2 regions of the Desulfosporosinus sp. genome follow, and region 1 is predicted to be linked to the other one. Evidence: predicted binding sites of a transcription regulator. Region 1 holds the regulator's gene; the other holds the start of a gene.
The links. Region 1 encodes HrcA, which represses chaperone genes, less so after heat shock. Its sites were predicted from a motif close to TGTTAGCACTCNNNNNNNNNGAGTGCTAACA; they were not measured.
Positions count from the first base shown of each region.

Region 2: the regulator HrcA is predicted to act here: its motif matches at 3,251-3,281, upstream of groES (co-chaperone GroES).

Region 1 is NZ_JABZFS010000015.1:77,780-84,537, reverse strand. Features, by position in the region: gene dnaK (molecular chaperone DnaK) at 1-1,834, opposite strand, end outside; gene grpE (nucleotide exchange factor GrpE) at 1,859-2,461, opposite strand; gene hrcA (heat-inducible transcriptional repressor HrcA) at 2,934-3,965, opposite strand; gene hemW (radical SAM family heme chaperone HemW) at 4,229-5,401, opposite strand; gene lepA (translation elongation factor 4) at 5,443-6,758, opposite strand, start outside.
Region 2 is NZ_JABZFS010000062.1:69,806-76,563, reverse strand. Features, by position in the region: gene HGJ98_RS13870 (SDR family NAD(P)-dependent oxidoreductase) at 1-423, shown strand, start outside; gene sfsA (DNA/RNA nuclease SfsA) at 441-1,130, shown strand; gene groL (chaperonin GroEL) at 1,244-2,884, opposite strand; gene groES (co-chaperone GroES) at 2,926-3,210, opposite strand; gene HGJ98_RS13850 (NYN domain-containing protein) at 3,495-4,322, opposite strand; gene HGJ98_RS13845 (MogA/MoaB family molybdenum cofactor biosynthesis protein) at 4,588-5,091, opposite strand; gene HGJ98_RS13840 (MOSC domain-containing protein) at 5,091-5,525, opposite strand; gene moaC (cyclic pyranopterin monophosphate synthase MoaC) at 5,652-6,119, opposite strand; gene moaA (GTP 3',8-cyclase MoaA) at 6,125-6,758, opposite strand, start outside.

The DNA of each region.
Region 1 (6,758 bases):
CCTTCTTCACTTCAGTGAACTCAGCATCTACGACATCATCCTCTTTTTTAGCTTGTTCAGCTCCAGGTTGTGCTCCAGCCCCTGCATTTGGATCTTGAGCAGCTTGTTGCTGATACATTTTTTCAATATAAGGATGGAGAACTTTATTCAAGGCCTCAGTTTTCGCATTGATCTCTTCAACGCTATCCCCAGCGGCCGCTGTCTTAAGATCTTCTAGCGCCTTTTTGATACTTTCGACTTCTGCAGCGTCACCTTTACCTTCGAATTCCTTCAAGGTTTTCTCGGTTTGATAACCAATCGAATCTGCTGCGTTCTTAGCATCAATAAGCTCTCTGTGTTTCTTATCTTCCTCTGCATGAGCTTCAGCATCTTGCTTCATCTTCTCAATATCTTCTTTGGATAGACCCGTAGATGAAGTAATGGTTACTTTTTGTTCATTTCCAGTAGCCACATCTTTTGCGGAGACGTGAACAATACCATTGGCATCAATATCAAATTTTACTTCGATTTGTGGAACACCGCGGGGTGCAGGAGGAATTCCTGACAGTTGGAAACGTCCCAAGGTCTTATTATAACTTGCCATTTCACGTTCTCCTTGGAGGACATGAATGTCGACAGAGGTTTGATTATCCGCAGCAGTTGAGAAGGTTTGAGATTTCGTTGTCGGAATTGTCGTGTTACGATCAATGATCCGGGTAAATACTCCACCTAGGGTTTCAATCCCCAAGGACAGGGGAGTAACATCCAACAAGATCATATCCTTAACTTCGCCACTGAGTACGCCCCCTTGAATAGCAGCTCCCATAGCTACTACTTCATCCGGGTTAACTCCTTTATGTGGGTCTTTACCGCTTACTTTCTTAATAGCTTCTACCACCGCAGGGATACGGGTAGATCCACCGACTAAAATGATTTGATCAATTTGATTCCAAGAGAGTTTAGCATCCTCAATCGCTTGACGTGTAGGGCCAACTGTAGCTTCCACAAGGTCAGAGGTGATTTCCTCAAATTTTGCGCGAGAAATATTCATGTCTAAGTGTTGTGGTCCCTCTTCCGTCATGGTGATAAACGGCAGATTAACATTAGAATTTGTCACGCCGGAAAGCTCAATCTTAGCTTTTTCGGCAGCTTCTTTTAAACGCTGAAGAGCAACTCGGTCTTTAGAAAGATCTGCTCCATGGCTTTTCTTGTATTCTGCTACCATATAATCAATTAGGCGTTGGTCAAAATCGTCGCCGCCCAAATTGTTATTTCCACTGGTAGCTTTAACTTCTACCATACCTTGGCTCAATTCCAGAATTGAAACGTCAAAGGTACCGCCACCCAGGTCAAACACTAAAACTGTTGAATCATCTTTTTTATCGAGACCATAGGCAAGTGCCGCAGCAGTAGGCTCGTTAATAATCCTTAAAACCTCAAGTCCGGCAATTGAACCAGCATCTTTGGTTGCTTGGCGTTGAGCATCTGTAAAATATGCAGGAACCGTAATAACCGCTTGGGTAACCGGCTGCCCAATATAAGCTTCTGCATCTGTTTTAAGCTTTTGAAGAACCATGGCAGAAATCTCTTGTGGGCTATATGTCTTATCTTCAATCTTTACTTTGTGATCTGAGCCCATATGACGTTTAATGGAACTTACAGTTTTGTCTGGATTCGAAACAGATTGACGTTTAGCTACCTGTCCGACTAATCGCTCACCAGTTTTTGAAAAACCTACGACAGATGGAGTTGTACGATTCCCCTCCGCATTAGGGATGACAACAGCTTCTCCACCCTCCATAACTGAAACACAAGAGTTTGTTGTACCTAAGTCAATACCAATAATTTTACCCATTATAATCTTCCTCCTTTAACTTAACTAGTTTGAAACTTTAACCATACTAGGACGAAGAACTTTCTCTTTAAGGTAGTACCCTTTTTGAAGTTCTTCCACGACAGTATTCTCGGAATGGTCATCTGACTCCACTCGAAGCACCGCATCATGAAGGTTGGGGTCAAAAGGCTGACCCACAGCTTCTATCGGCTTAAGCCCTTCCTTGCCAAGTGCCGTTTGTAATTGACGATAAATCATGTCTACACCTTGTGAAAAAGCATTAAAATCGGGGTTTGATTGAGCCGAGCTGGCAGCCCGTTCAAAATTGTCCAAAACAGGAAGTAACTCCGCAACAAGACGCTCAGTTGAATGTTTAATGATCTCTGTCTTTTCCTTCTGCGTTCGTTTTCTGTAGTTATCAAACTCTGCCTGTAATCTTAATACATGATTGTAGTGCTCATCCGCTTTTGCTTTAGCTTGAGTAAGCTCAGCCTCCAGCGTCATAATTTTTTCTAAAGAACTCATATCATTGCTATCCAGAGTATCTTCACCCGGAGGATTCTCTAGGTCACGCTCTTGCGTATCCTCCACTTGACCCTCATCCTTAAGCTCTCGGCCTCTGAGAGTTTCTTCTCTCATTCGCGCCATGCATAATCACCTCTCGCACTTAATCACTATTTATATAGAATGAACCAAAAGGCTCAGTCACCGCATCTTTAAACTATTGCCAAGCAAAGCTTCAACGCACAGAAAAATTTCAAGGAATTAATCTCAACTTACTGTTGAGCACAGTGTTGAGAGCGAAGCAATTCAACACCTTCCCCATATTCCCCAGCCGTTCCAATCCCGTCGTTCCCAGCCCCCGTCGACCCCAAGCCAGGCTGGAGTGAACTTGCGCAGCGAACCTTTAGGCAGAGTCGCGTCAATCGAGCTTAGATTTCGAGGCGCCAGCGTGGCACTGGTTCACTTCAGGTATTACCCAGAGGTTTGCCAAAGCCCGCCTCGGAATCAAGATCGATAGCGACGGCGCCGTGGTGAGCGGAGCAATTTCACTCCAGCCCTCGCTCAGACTTCACTTCAGCCCTCGCTCAAACCTCACTCCAGCCCTCGCAAACTACCGTCACCGCCTACGTCTCGTCAAAACTTCCGTCAAACTTCGAGTCATAAAGTCGACAATGGCTATGACTTTGGCGTAATCCATACGGGTCGGCCCAAGTACGCCCACCGCCCCGATTGTTAAGCCATTGACTTTATACGTCGCGGATATCACGCTGCAATCTTGAAATTCCTTCAATATATTTTCTCCACCGATAGTGACATTTAGTCCCTCTTGGCGGGGGGTTATTAGTTTTTTCAAGGGTTCATTTTCTTCGAAGACTTTGAATAAGGTTTTAACCTTGCTTAAATCTCTAAATTCAGGCTGATTAAGCATATTTAGGGTTCCCCCAAGATAAATACGATCCTTTTCCTCGTTATCATCTAAAATAGCTCGTAACATATCTAACGCATTATCAATTAAAAGTCTCTGCCTCGATAGTTCACTATATATTTCATGCAAAAGGCTGCGTTTGACCTGACTAATGGAATATCCCCGCATTTTTTGGTTAAAGACCCCGGCCACATGCTGCAACTCTTCCGCCGTAAGATTCTCTCCGACATCAATAATATGATTTTCTACCACGCCATTTTCTTTGACGATGACCATAATCACCTGACCCGGTTGATAGGGTAGAAAATGCATTTTCCCAAAGGTACTCTTCCCTTTATGCGGTCCGAGAACAAGACTCGTCAGATTTGTTAGCTCAGACAGTAATTTGCTGGTGTGCGTAATAACTTCCTGAAGCTCGTTGATTCTTTTTGCGCTCTCACGTTCGATAATTTCTATTTCCTCAGCATTAAGTGCTTGAGGATCCATTAGACAATCTACAAAATATCGATACCCTGCGTCCGAAGGTATACGGCCTGCAGATGTATGCGGTTGCTCAATAAATCCTAACTCCTCTAAATCCGCCATCTCATTGCGAATCGTAGCTGAGGATACTCCTAAATCGAACTTACGTGCAATTGTTCGAGAACCAATCGGTTCAGCGGTAGCAATATAATCTTGAACTATCGCTCGTAATATTTTGCGTTTGCGTTCATCCATTTGCATACATGCTCCCCCGCTTTCTTAACTGATCCCCCTGTTAGATACTAAACACACACACGATAATGATCGGGTTTTTTTGTTGTTAGCACTCTACCTTGATGAGTGCTAACAGTTGATGTCTTCACATTACCACGTCATTTTCCCTTTGTCAAGAATCATTTTAAGATAATTCTTCTCTTTAGATGACGCGTTGAAAACTGTGTTATCTAATACTAAAACTCCCAATTCTACACGCAAAAGTCGGGAGGGATTTCACTGCTACGTCCTTAAACAAATTCTTGTAAGATAGAGTTAGCTATAAAAGAATATTTGGGATTTAAGCGAAAGTAATCCCCCTTAACCACAAAAACATCCTGATGATTATAGCGTTCCAAAACATCTCTATAAATATCCCTAAGATCCGCTCCAAAATCATGTTCAAAGGCTTTGAGATGAACCCCCTCCTCAAGACGTAAGCCCAGAATCATGCGCTCTGCCATACACTCGCGCAAGGATAGAACTTCTTGACCGGACTCATCGAGAGGGCTTTGCTCTTTCCTCAAGAGGTTATGATAAGTAGATACTTCCTCAATGTTTTTCCAACGCACCCTATTTAAACAAGATACTCCACCGGGACCAATGCCTAAGTAATCCTTTCCTCGCCAATAGCCTAAGTTATGCTGACATTCAAAGCCAGGGCGCGCAAAGTTAGAGGTTTCATACTGTCTATATCCCCCTTGCCTTAACCGTTTCACAGCCCATTCATACATCATGGCCTGTTGATCCTCATCCGGAAGCCGAGGAATATTGTTACCTAGTTTAAATCCCCTAGCGGAAGAAGGGGCAGAGTATCGTTCGTAAAGCGGCGTTCCTTCTTCTAGCATTAAGCCATAGAGGGAAAGGTGTTCCGGCGAATAGGATAAAGCCTCTTCCACAGACGCCTGCCACAGGGCCATATCCTGGGCAGGTAACCCAAACATCAAATCTAAATTAAGGTTTTTAAATCCTGCGTTTCTCAATCCCCCAATTGCTTCACGCGCTTGCCCAGCAGTATGAATACGCCCCACAGTGCCTAGCAAATGATCATTAAACGACTGAACTCCTAAAGAAAATCGGTTGATACCAAGACTTCGTATGAGCTTGATTTTTTCATAGGTAAGGGTCCCAGGATTCCCTTCCATGGTTTGCTCAGCCCCAAGTACTATGGGGAAATACTGATGAATCATGGCCAGTAGACGCTCTAAGTCGTTCACATTTAGGACTGTAGGGGTTCCACCTCCAATAAAAAGAGAAGATACCCCTTGAGGGGCATCTTTTTGCCTTTTAGCCATCTCGACTTCTAAACCCTCGAAATACAGTGAGATAAGATCCCTAGGGGATTCCACCAACGAGTGGGAATAAAAAGCACAGTAATCACATTTTTGCCTGCAAAAGGGGACGTGAACGTATAAGGATGGCATTCGCTTACAACTCTTTCTTGTTTATAAAAATACGGATCAGGTTAATCCTCGATCTTCAATACCGCCATAAAAGCGTCTTGCGGAATTTCCACACTACCCACTTGCTTCATACGCTTCTTACCTGCTTTTTGCTTCTCTAGAAGTTTACGCTTACGGGAAATATCTCCCCCATAGCATTTAGAAAGGACATCCTTTCTCATGGCACTCACCGTCTCACGGGCAATAACCTTATTACCGATCACTGACTGAATTGGAATTTCAAACATCTGTCTTGGTATAATACCGCGGAGTTTTTCAACCATCTTCCTTGCCCGACTATAGGACTTATCCCGGTGAACGATGAACGAAAGGGCATCCACCATTTCCCCATTCAAAAGGATATCGATTTTTACGAGATTCGTTTCTTTATAGCCCGAGAGTTCATAGTCCAAAGACGCATATCCTTTGGTCCGTGACTTTAATTGATCAAAATAATCAAAAACAATCTCACTCAGCGGAAGTTCATAAGTCAACCTCACGCGATTGGTGGATACGTAATCCATATTACAATACGTTCCACGCTTTTCCTGATTGAGTTCCATGATTGCACCCACATACTCAGATGGAACTAAAATCGTCGCCTTGACAATGGGCTCTTCTATACTAACAATTTGATCGACTTTGGGAAGATTGGAGGGATTATCAATATTTAAAACTTCTCCCTTTATAGTGTTCACCTTATAAATAACGCTCGGTGCCGTCGTGATCAAATTAAGGTCATATTCCCGTTCTAAACGTTCCTGAATTATTTCCATGTGAAGTAAGCCGAGAAATCCACACCGAAAACCGAAACCTAGAGCAATTGAGGTTTCCGGCTCAAAGATCAGGCTTGCATCATTAAGGTGAAGTTTTTCCAAAGAATCACGCAGTCGGTTGTAATCACTCGCCTCCACCGTATAAAGTCCGCAAAAGACCATAGGCGTTGACTTCCTATACCCCGGAAGCACTTCTGTGGCAGGATTGTCCGCATCCGTAATTGTATCCCCAACCTGAGTATCCTTAACATTCTTGATGCTGGCGGCAATAAACCCTACTTGACCCGCTTTAAGCTCGTCTACAAGAAGCATGGCAGGAGAAAATACTCCTACTTCAGTGACTTCAAAGGTTTTTCCAGTCGCCATCATTTTCATGGTTGTGCCTTTAGCAACTCGTCCTTCCACAACCCGAATATAGGAAATAGCGCCTTTATAGGCATCAAACTTGGAATCGAAAATTAACGCTTTCAGGGGCGCTTGATCATCCCCTTGCGGAGGCGGAACCATGGTTACAATCCTTTCTAGGATTTCCTCAATTCCAGCCCCTGTCTTTGCCGAAGCTA
Region 2 (6,758 bases), on a different contig from region 1:
AATTTAATTGACACAAACCTCACCGGATATTTTCTTGTGGCCCGAGGATTTACCCCACTTATGATCGAGCAGGGATATGGAAAAATCATCAACATTACGACGAATGATGAAACCATGAGGTGTAAGGGCTTTATTCCCTATGGACCTTCTCGAGCTGGAGCTGAGTCACTGTCATACATAATGGCAGAGGATCTTCGTCCATATGGAATTACAGTCAATATGCTTCTTCCCGGCGGAGTAACGGATACCGGGATGATTCCGGAAGAACTTAAGGGCCAAATAACATTCCCACTCCTACGCCCAAGAGTTATGATAGAACCAATTATTTTCTTAGCCTCTGGCAAGTCCGATGGCATTACAGCTGAAAGAATAACTGCCATTGAATTTTCTAAGTGGCTCGTCAAGCTTAAGGCTGACTTATAGATTAAGGGAGTGAATCGTTGAAGTACCCATCTGTTAAAGTTGCAAAATTTTTAAGACGGCCTAATAGGTTTATCGCTCATGTGATAATAGACAATAATGAAGAAATTGTTCATGTCAAAAATACAGGGCGGTGCAAAGAAATCCTACAGGAAGGAACTGTCGTGATTTTAGAAGAAGCAAAAAATACGAAGCGGAAGACAAAGTACTCAATTATTGCCGCATACAAAGAAGATGTTCTGATCAATATCGATTCACAAGTTCCCAATACGGTTGTATATCAGGGTATAAAGGAGGGGAGAATCAAGGAAATTGATGGTATTACAAAGCTATCTAAAGAAATTGTTTACGGTAATTCTAGATTTGATTTGTGCTTCGAAACCAATGAACGGAGAGGCTTTATAGAAGTAAAAGGTGTAACTCTTGAAACTGAAGGCATAGCCATGTTCCCCGATGCTCCTACTCAGAGGGGCTCCAAGCATATTTATGAAATGATCAAAGCTGTGGAAGAGGGTTATGCCGGGTTCATTTTCTTTCTCATCCAGATGAAGGGCGTAAAATATTTTACACCCTTTGAGATCAGGGATCCGGAATTTGCAAAGGCATTAAAACTTGCAAGTAAAAAAGGAGTAACGATTCTAGCCTATGATTCTATTGTCTCCGAAGACGAGATAACCATAGGGACTCCGGTAGAAGTTCGTCTTTCATAAAAAACTTTCGTAATATGCACGTTACCTAGTGCATAAAAAAAGAGTCCCCTCACAAGTTCAGTGAACTCATGAGAGGACTCCGCAAGAATTTTTTATGAGAGGCTTTCAGGCTCTTACATCATGCCGCCCATTCCACCCATGCCACCCATTCCGCCTGGCATAGCGCCTGCTCCACCATCTTTTGCTGGTAGGTCAGAGACTAAGCATTCCGTGGTCAAGAGCATAGCAGCAATTGAACCTGCGTTTTGCAGAGCTGAACGAGTAACTTTAGCTGGGTCAACAATACCAGCAGCAATCATGTCTTCATAGACTTCGGTTACTGCATTGAAGCCAATTCCTCTGGCGCCGGATTCACGAACTTTACCAACAACGACGGAACCTTCATGTCCGGCATTATTAGCGATTTGACGAAGTGGCTCTTCGAGGGCTCTGCGAACAATACTTACACCAGTAGCCTCATCCCCAACTAAATTCAGTGCATCTAAGGCTTGAATAGCGTCAATGAGAGTTGTACCTCCACCAGATACGATACCTTCTTCAACCGCAGCACGAGTAGCAGCTAAAGCATCTTCAATGCGGAGTTTCTTCTCCTTCATTTCAGTTTCGGTAGCAGCACCAACTTGGATAACTGCAACTCCACCTGCTAATTTTGCTAAACGCTCTTGGAGTTTTTCACGATCAAAGTCAGAGGTGGTTTCTTCGATTTGACGTTTAATTGCTTCAACACGCTTCTTAATGTCTTCGGTGTTTCCAGATCCTTCTACAAGTGTGGTTTCTTCTTTGGTTACACGAACTTGACGCGAACGTCCCAGCATTTCAATAGTCGTGTTTTCTAACTTGAGTCCCAAATCTTCAGTAATAACTGTTCCACCTGTTAGTACAGCAATATCTTCGAGCATTGCTTTACGACGATCTCCAAAGCCAGGAGCTTTAACTGCAACGCAGACAAAGGTTCCGCGTAATTTGTTGAGAACAAGAGTAGCCATAGCTTCCCCGTCAATATCTTCAGCAATAATCAGTAATTGACGACCAGCTTGTACAACTTTCTCTAGTACAGGTAGAACATCTTGAATTGCACTAATCTTCTTATCAGTAATTAGGATGTAAGGGTCATTTAGTACGGCTTCCATTTTCTCGGTATCTGTGATCATATAAGCGGAGATATAACCGCGGTCAAATTGCATTCCTTCAACCACTTGAAGTTCAGTCGTCATACCTTTAGCTTCTTCAACCGTGATAACGCCATCTTTTCCAACTTTTTCCATGGCCTGAGCAATCAAATCACCAATGTTTTTGTCGCTAGCAGAGATAGAAGCAACTTGAGCAATAGCTTCACTTGTTTCAACGAGCTTAGCATTAGCTTTGATATCTGCAACAACGACTTCCACTGCTTGCTCAATTCCACGTTTAATGCCCATTGGGTTAGCGCCCGCAGCAACATTCTTTAGTCCTTCACGAATAATAGCTTGTGCTAAAACAGTAGCAGTCGTTGTACCGTCACCAGCTACATCGTTAGTTTTTGTGGCAACCTCTTTAACAAGTTGTGCTCCCATATTTTCAAAAGGATCTTCCAATTCAATATCACGAGCAATTGTTACACCATCGTTGGTGATTAGAGGGGATCCAAATTTCTTGTCTAGTACGACATTACGTCCTTTGGGTCCTAAAGTTACGCGAACAGCTTCAGCGAGAGCATTAACACCGCGTTCTAAAGCATGACGTGCATCTTGATTAAAAATAATTTGCTTTGCCAACGTATATTCACTCCTTAAAAATTCGTCTAAGTCTTATTGCACTAGCCAATGATGGCTAAAATATCGGTTTCTTTCAGAATTAAGTACTCTTCACCATCATATTTAACTTCGGTTCCTGCATATTTGGAATAAATTACACGGTCCCCTACTTTTACCTCTAGCGCGATGCGTTCACCTTTTTCCACTTTTCCAGGACCTGCAGCGACAACTTCGCCTTCTTGTGGTTTTTCTTTAGCGGTATCCGGCATAATAATACCGCTCTTTGTTTTTTCTTCCATCGGGAGTGCTTTAATAATTACCCGATCTGCGAGAGGTTTAATGTTCATGAAGAAAAGTCCCTCCTATGTTTTTCTTTTTATTTGATATTGTTAGCACTCGACTCTATTGAGTGCTAACAATATATCTATAATAATATGCAAGGGGTTGCGGGAAAGCAACCCCCCAAATAGCTTAAATACAGGGGTTTAAGCCGTATTTACTGTAAAAATCAATCAATTTCTCAATATTTCGTCCATTAGATATTAAATATTCTGAACCCCCTCTCCCCAAGCGCATCTCCATATCGTCTAAACACTATAATTGCCAGATTAACTGCCTTCTATGCATGGTTTCATTCTGAAATCAATTTTATTTGTCGTTGTGAAACTTCCTCATAAAGACTCCCTAAAGCCTTTTGAACTTGAAGATTTTTTAAATTAAGAAGGTATATTTTAGTCTTACCAATTTTTAAATTCGGGTCGGCATGCTCCTTCTCAGTTAGGATATCTTCTTTCAGAGCAAACCTAATAAATTCCTTAGCTTGTAAAGTAGAACATCCCAGAAATTCGGTCAATGTTGCCCTAGCCTTTGTTGATGCAACATAGGGTAAACGAATTTGGAGTGTCCCTAAAATCCGAATTGCTTGTTCTAAGTCCCCTTCAGGATGATACTCTACTTCTTTTTTTTCGTGGAGAATCCATTGTAAAAGATTATCTTCCTCTTCACTATAAGGGTGTAGTGAATGATTAATACTTCCAGATACCCCAATCACCTTGACGTCTTTTCCCCAGGCTCTTACTTTTCTTAGTAACGAAAGAAAATCTCCATCCCCTGTAAGCAATAAAAACACATCGAAGGTTGAGGCTCTGGTTAGCAAGATTTCCTGAGCTTCGAGCATCAATTCTAGATCTGCAGCATTTCGGCGAAGTTCTGTACTAGCATAATTATTTTTTCCAAATACATGTCGGGTAAAGACGTTCGTTTTCTCGAAGGTAGTTTGAGTTCTCCAGAACTCTTCACGGTCAAAGTTAGCGTAAAGATAGATAGCTAATAATTCTACATTAGATCGTTCTGTATAGAGATGCAAAAACCTTACCAACTGCTCGGGCTTTAATTCGTACCCACGCTCTAATAAACTGGTCCAAATATTCTCGTAGTCCACAAACGCTATGGCTTTCAATACTGTTCACCTCACAAGCCACTAATATACCATATTCTACGTAAGATTATGGACAGACGTGACAAGCCATGAACTTAAACCCCTTTTAGAACAGTAATTTTAATATAATTATTTCAGGCTAAGGAGAAAGGAGAATCAGCAACCGCCACCGAATTGTAATAACTCTAATTCCCTTGACCCTGTGGTAGCAAAAATTTAACTCTACACGCTTATTGTTAGAAAGAGAGATCGGCAATTGCCAATCTCTCTTTCATCATTCCGGTGATTACGGATGCTGAAGTGTTGAACCACATTCACTTGCTTCCCCTTTAAGAATCTGAATTCCATGGGGGATTGCCGGAGCAATTGCTGCAAAGCATTCCCGAACTGCTTTAACACTACCTGGCATATTTATGATTAGGGTTCGCTTTCTTAGGACTGCCACCGCTCTGCTTAACATGGCCTTGGGAGTTACTTTAAGGCTTTCCATCCTCATCACTTCAGCAATACCCGGAACCATACGATCTGCTACAGCTAGGGTTGCCTCGGGTGTTACATCTCGCAATGAAAAGCCAGTCCCACCCGTCGTCAAGATTAGATCTAGGTTCAGTTCATCAGCCCAAAGTCGCATAGTTTTCTCTAGGGATTCTTGGTCGTCAGGGAGTACCACATACTCCACAACCTGACCGTCAATTTCTTCAACCAGCTTGGCAAGGGTTGGACCGGATAGATCCTCCCTTTCACCGCGTGAACCCTTATCACTTGCCGTAATAACTCCTACGCGAAGCATCAATCAATCACCTCTATATCATCTCCAACTCGAACGACTCCGCCTTCCAGTAAACGAATAAAAATTCCCTCTTTCGGCATGACACAATCTCCCGCCTGATGGTAAATCGCACATTTTGTATGGCATTCTTTACCAATTTGAGTCACTTCCCCGATACTAGTAGCCCCAATTTTTAGCTTTGTTCCAATCGGGAGAGTAAATAATTCTAATCCTTCTGTCGTCAAGTTCTCCGCAAAATCCCCTGGCACTACCTTCAATCCTTTGTCTTGCATCGTCTTAATACTCTCCATCGCTAGCAAACTAACCATGCGATGCCAGTCTCCGCCATGGGCATCTCCTTCCAGACCAAAGCCCACCTTGAGAACCCCTTCACCAACATTCTTTTTACGCATTCCTTTTCGTTCACTTGTGCAAACAGCTACTATTTTCCCCATATTAATATACCTCTTTCATGCCATTCTATTTTTTAATTGAAGCTCCGCTTCAGAAATGTCTAGTCGAACTTATCCAGGGACTTACTGCCACTTGCCCTCCTACTTACAATGCCTAGTGGCAGTTAGTCATCGGACAAAATGCCCGCTTTTTCCGCCCAGCTTTTCAACCAGATAAATATCCCCAATCGTCATGGTCTTATCAATTGCTTTACACATATCGTAAATGGTCAAGGCTGCGACACTAACTGCCGTCAATGCTTCCATTTCCACGCCAGTTTTGCCGTGGACCTTAACATTAGCCTCAATATCTATCTCCCCCGGTTCCACCAATTTGAAACTCAACTTAGCACTTGTAATTGCTAAAGGATGACACATAGGGATCAACTGTGATGTCTGCTTTGCCGCCATAATTCCAGCAACCTGGGCTACTGACAAAACATCTCCTTTGGCAATCTGCCCGGAACGAATCCTTTCTAACGTCTCTGGTTTCATCAAAACTTTACCCTGGGCAATAGCAACCCGTGCCGTTTCTTCCTTATCGCTAACATCGACCATTCGTGCGCGTCCTTCTTCGTCAAAATGCGTTAAATCCATTTGCTTTACCCTCCGATCTGAGACATTATACGTGTATCTTGCCAAGCCTCATTGTTCATATGATGCTCAGCAGGTTTATGCCAAACTGCCTGGGCAAATACTTTCAGAATATCGTGATCAGTACTGCCTGAACGTAGAACCTCACGTAAATCAACTTCATGTTTACTGTGCAGACATGGTCGCAGTTTACCATCAGCCGTTAAACGCACCCGATTGCAAGTATTACAAAAATGGCGACTTAGCGCGCTGATAAAACCGATACTTCCTTTATAGCCGCTAGGGCGATAGTATTCTGCTGGACCTCCGCCGAGAATATCCTGGGTAGGTACGTCTTCATCGAGTTCTAATAACTCTTTCATTTCTTTAATTGAAACAAAATCCGACCGGTGCTCTGAACTGACCCCAATCGGCATAAGCTCAATGAATCGAACATGGAGCGGATATTGCTTAGCGAGCTTTAGAAAGCTGGGCAACTCGTCCGTATTAAACCCACGAACAACAACTACATTAATTTTAACTGGATTTAGTCCAGCCTCTAGTGACCGAAAAATTCCCTGAATCACTTTCGAGACATCCCCTCCGCGGGTATTCTCAGAAAAACGTGTTCGATCCATAGTATCTAAGCTTATATTAACACGC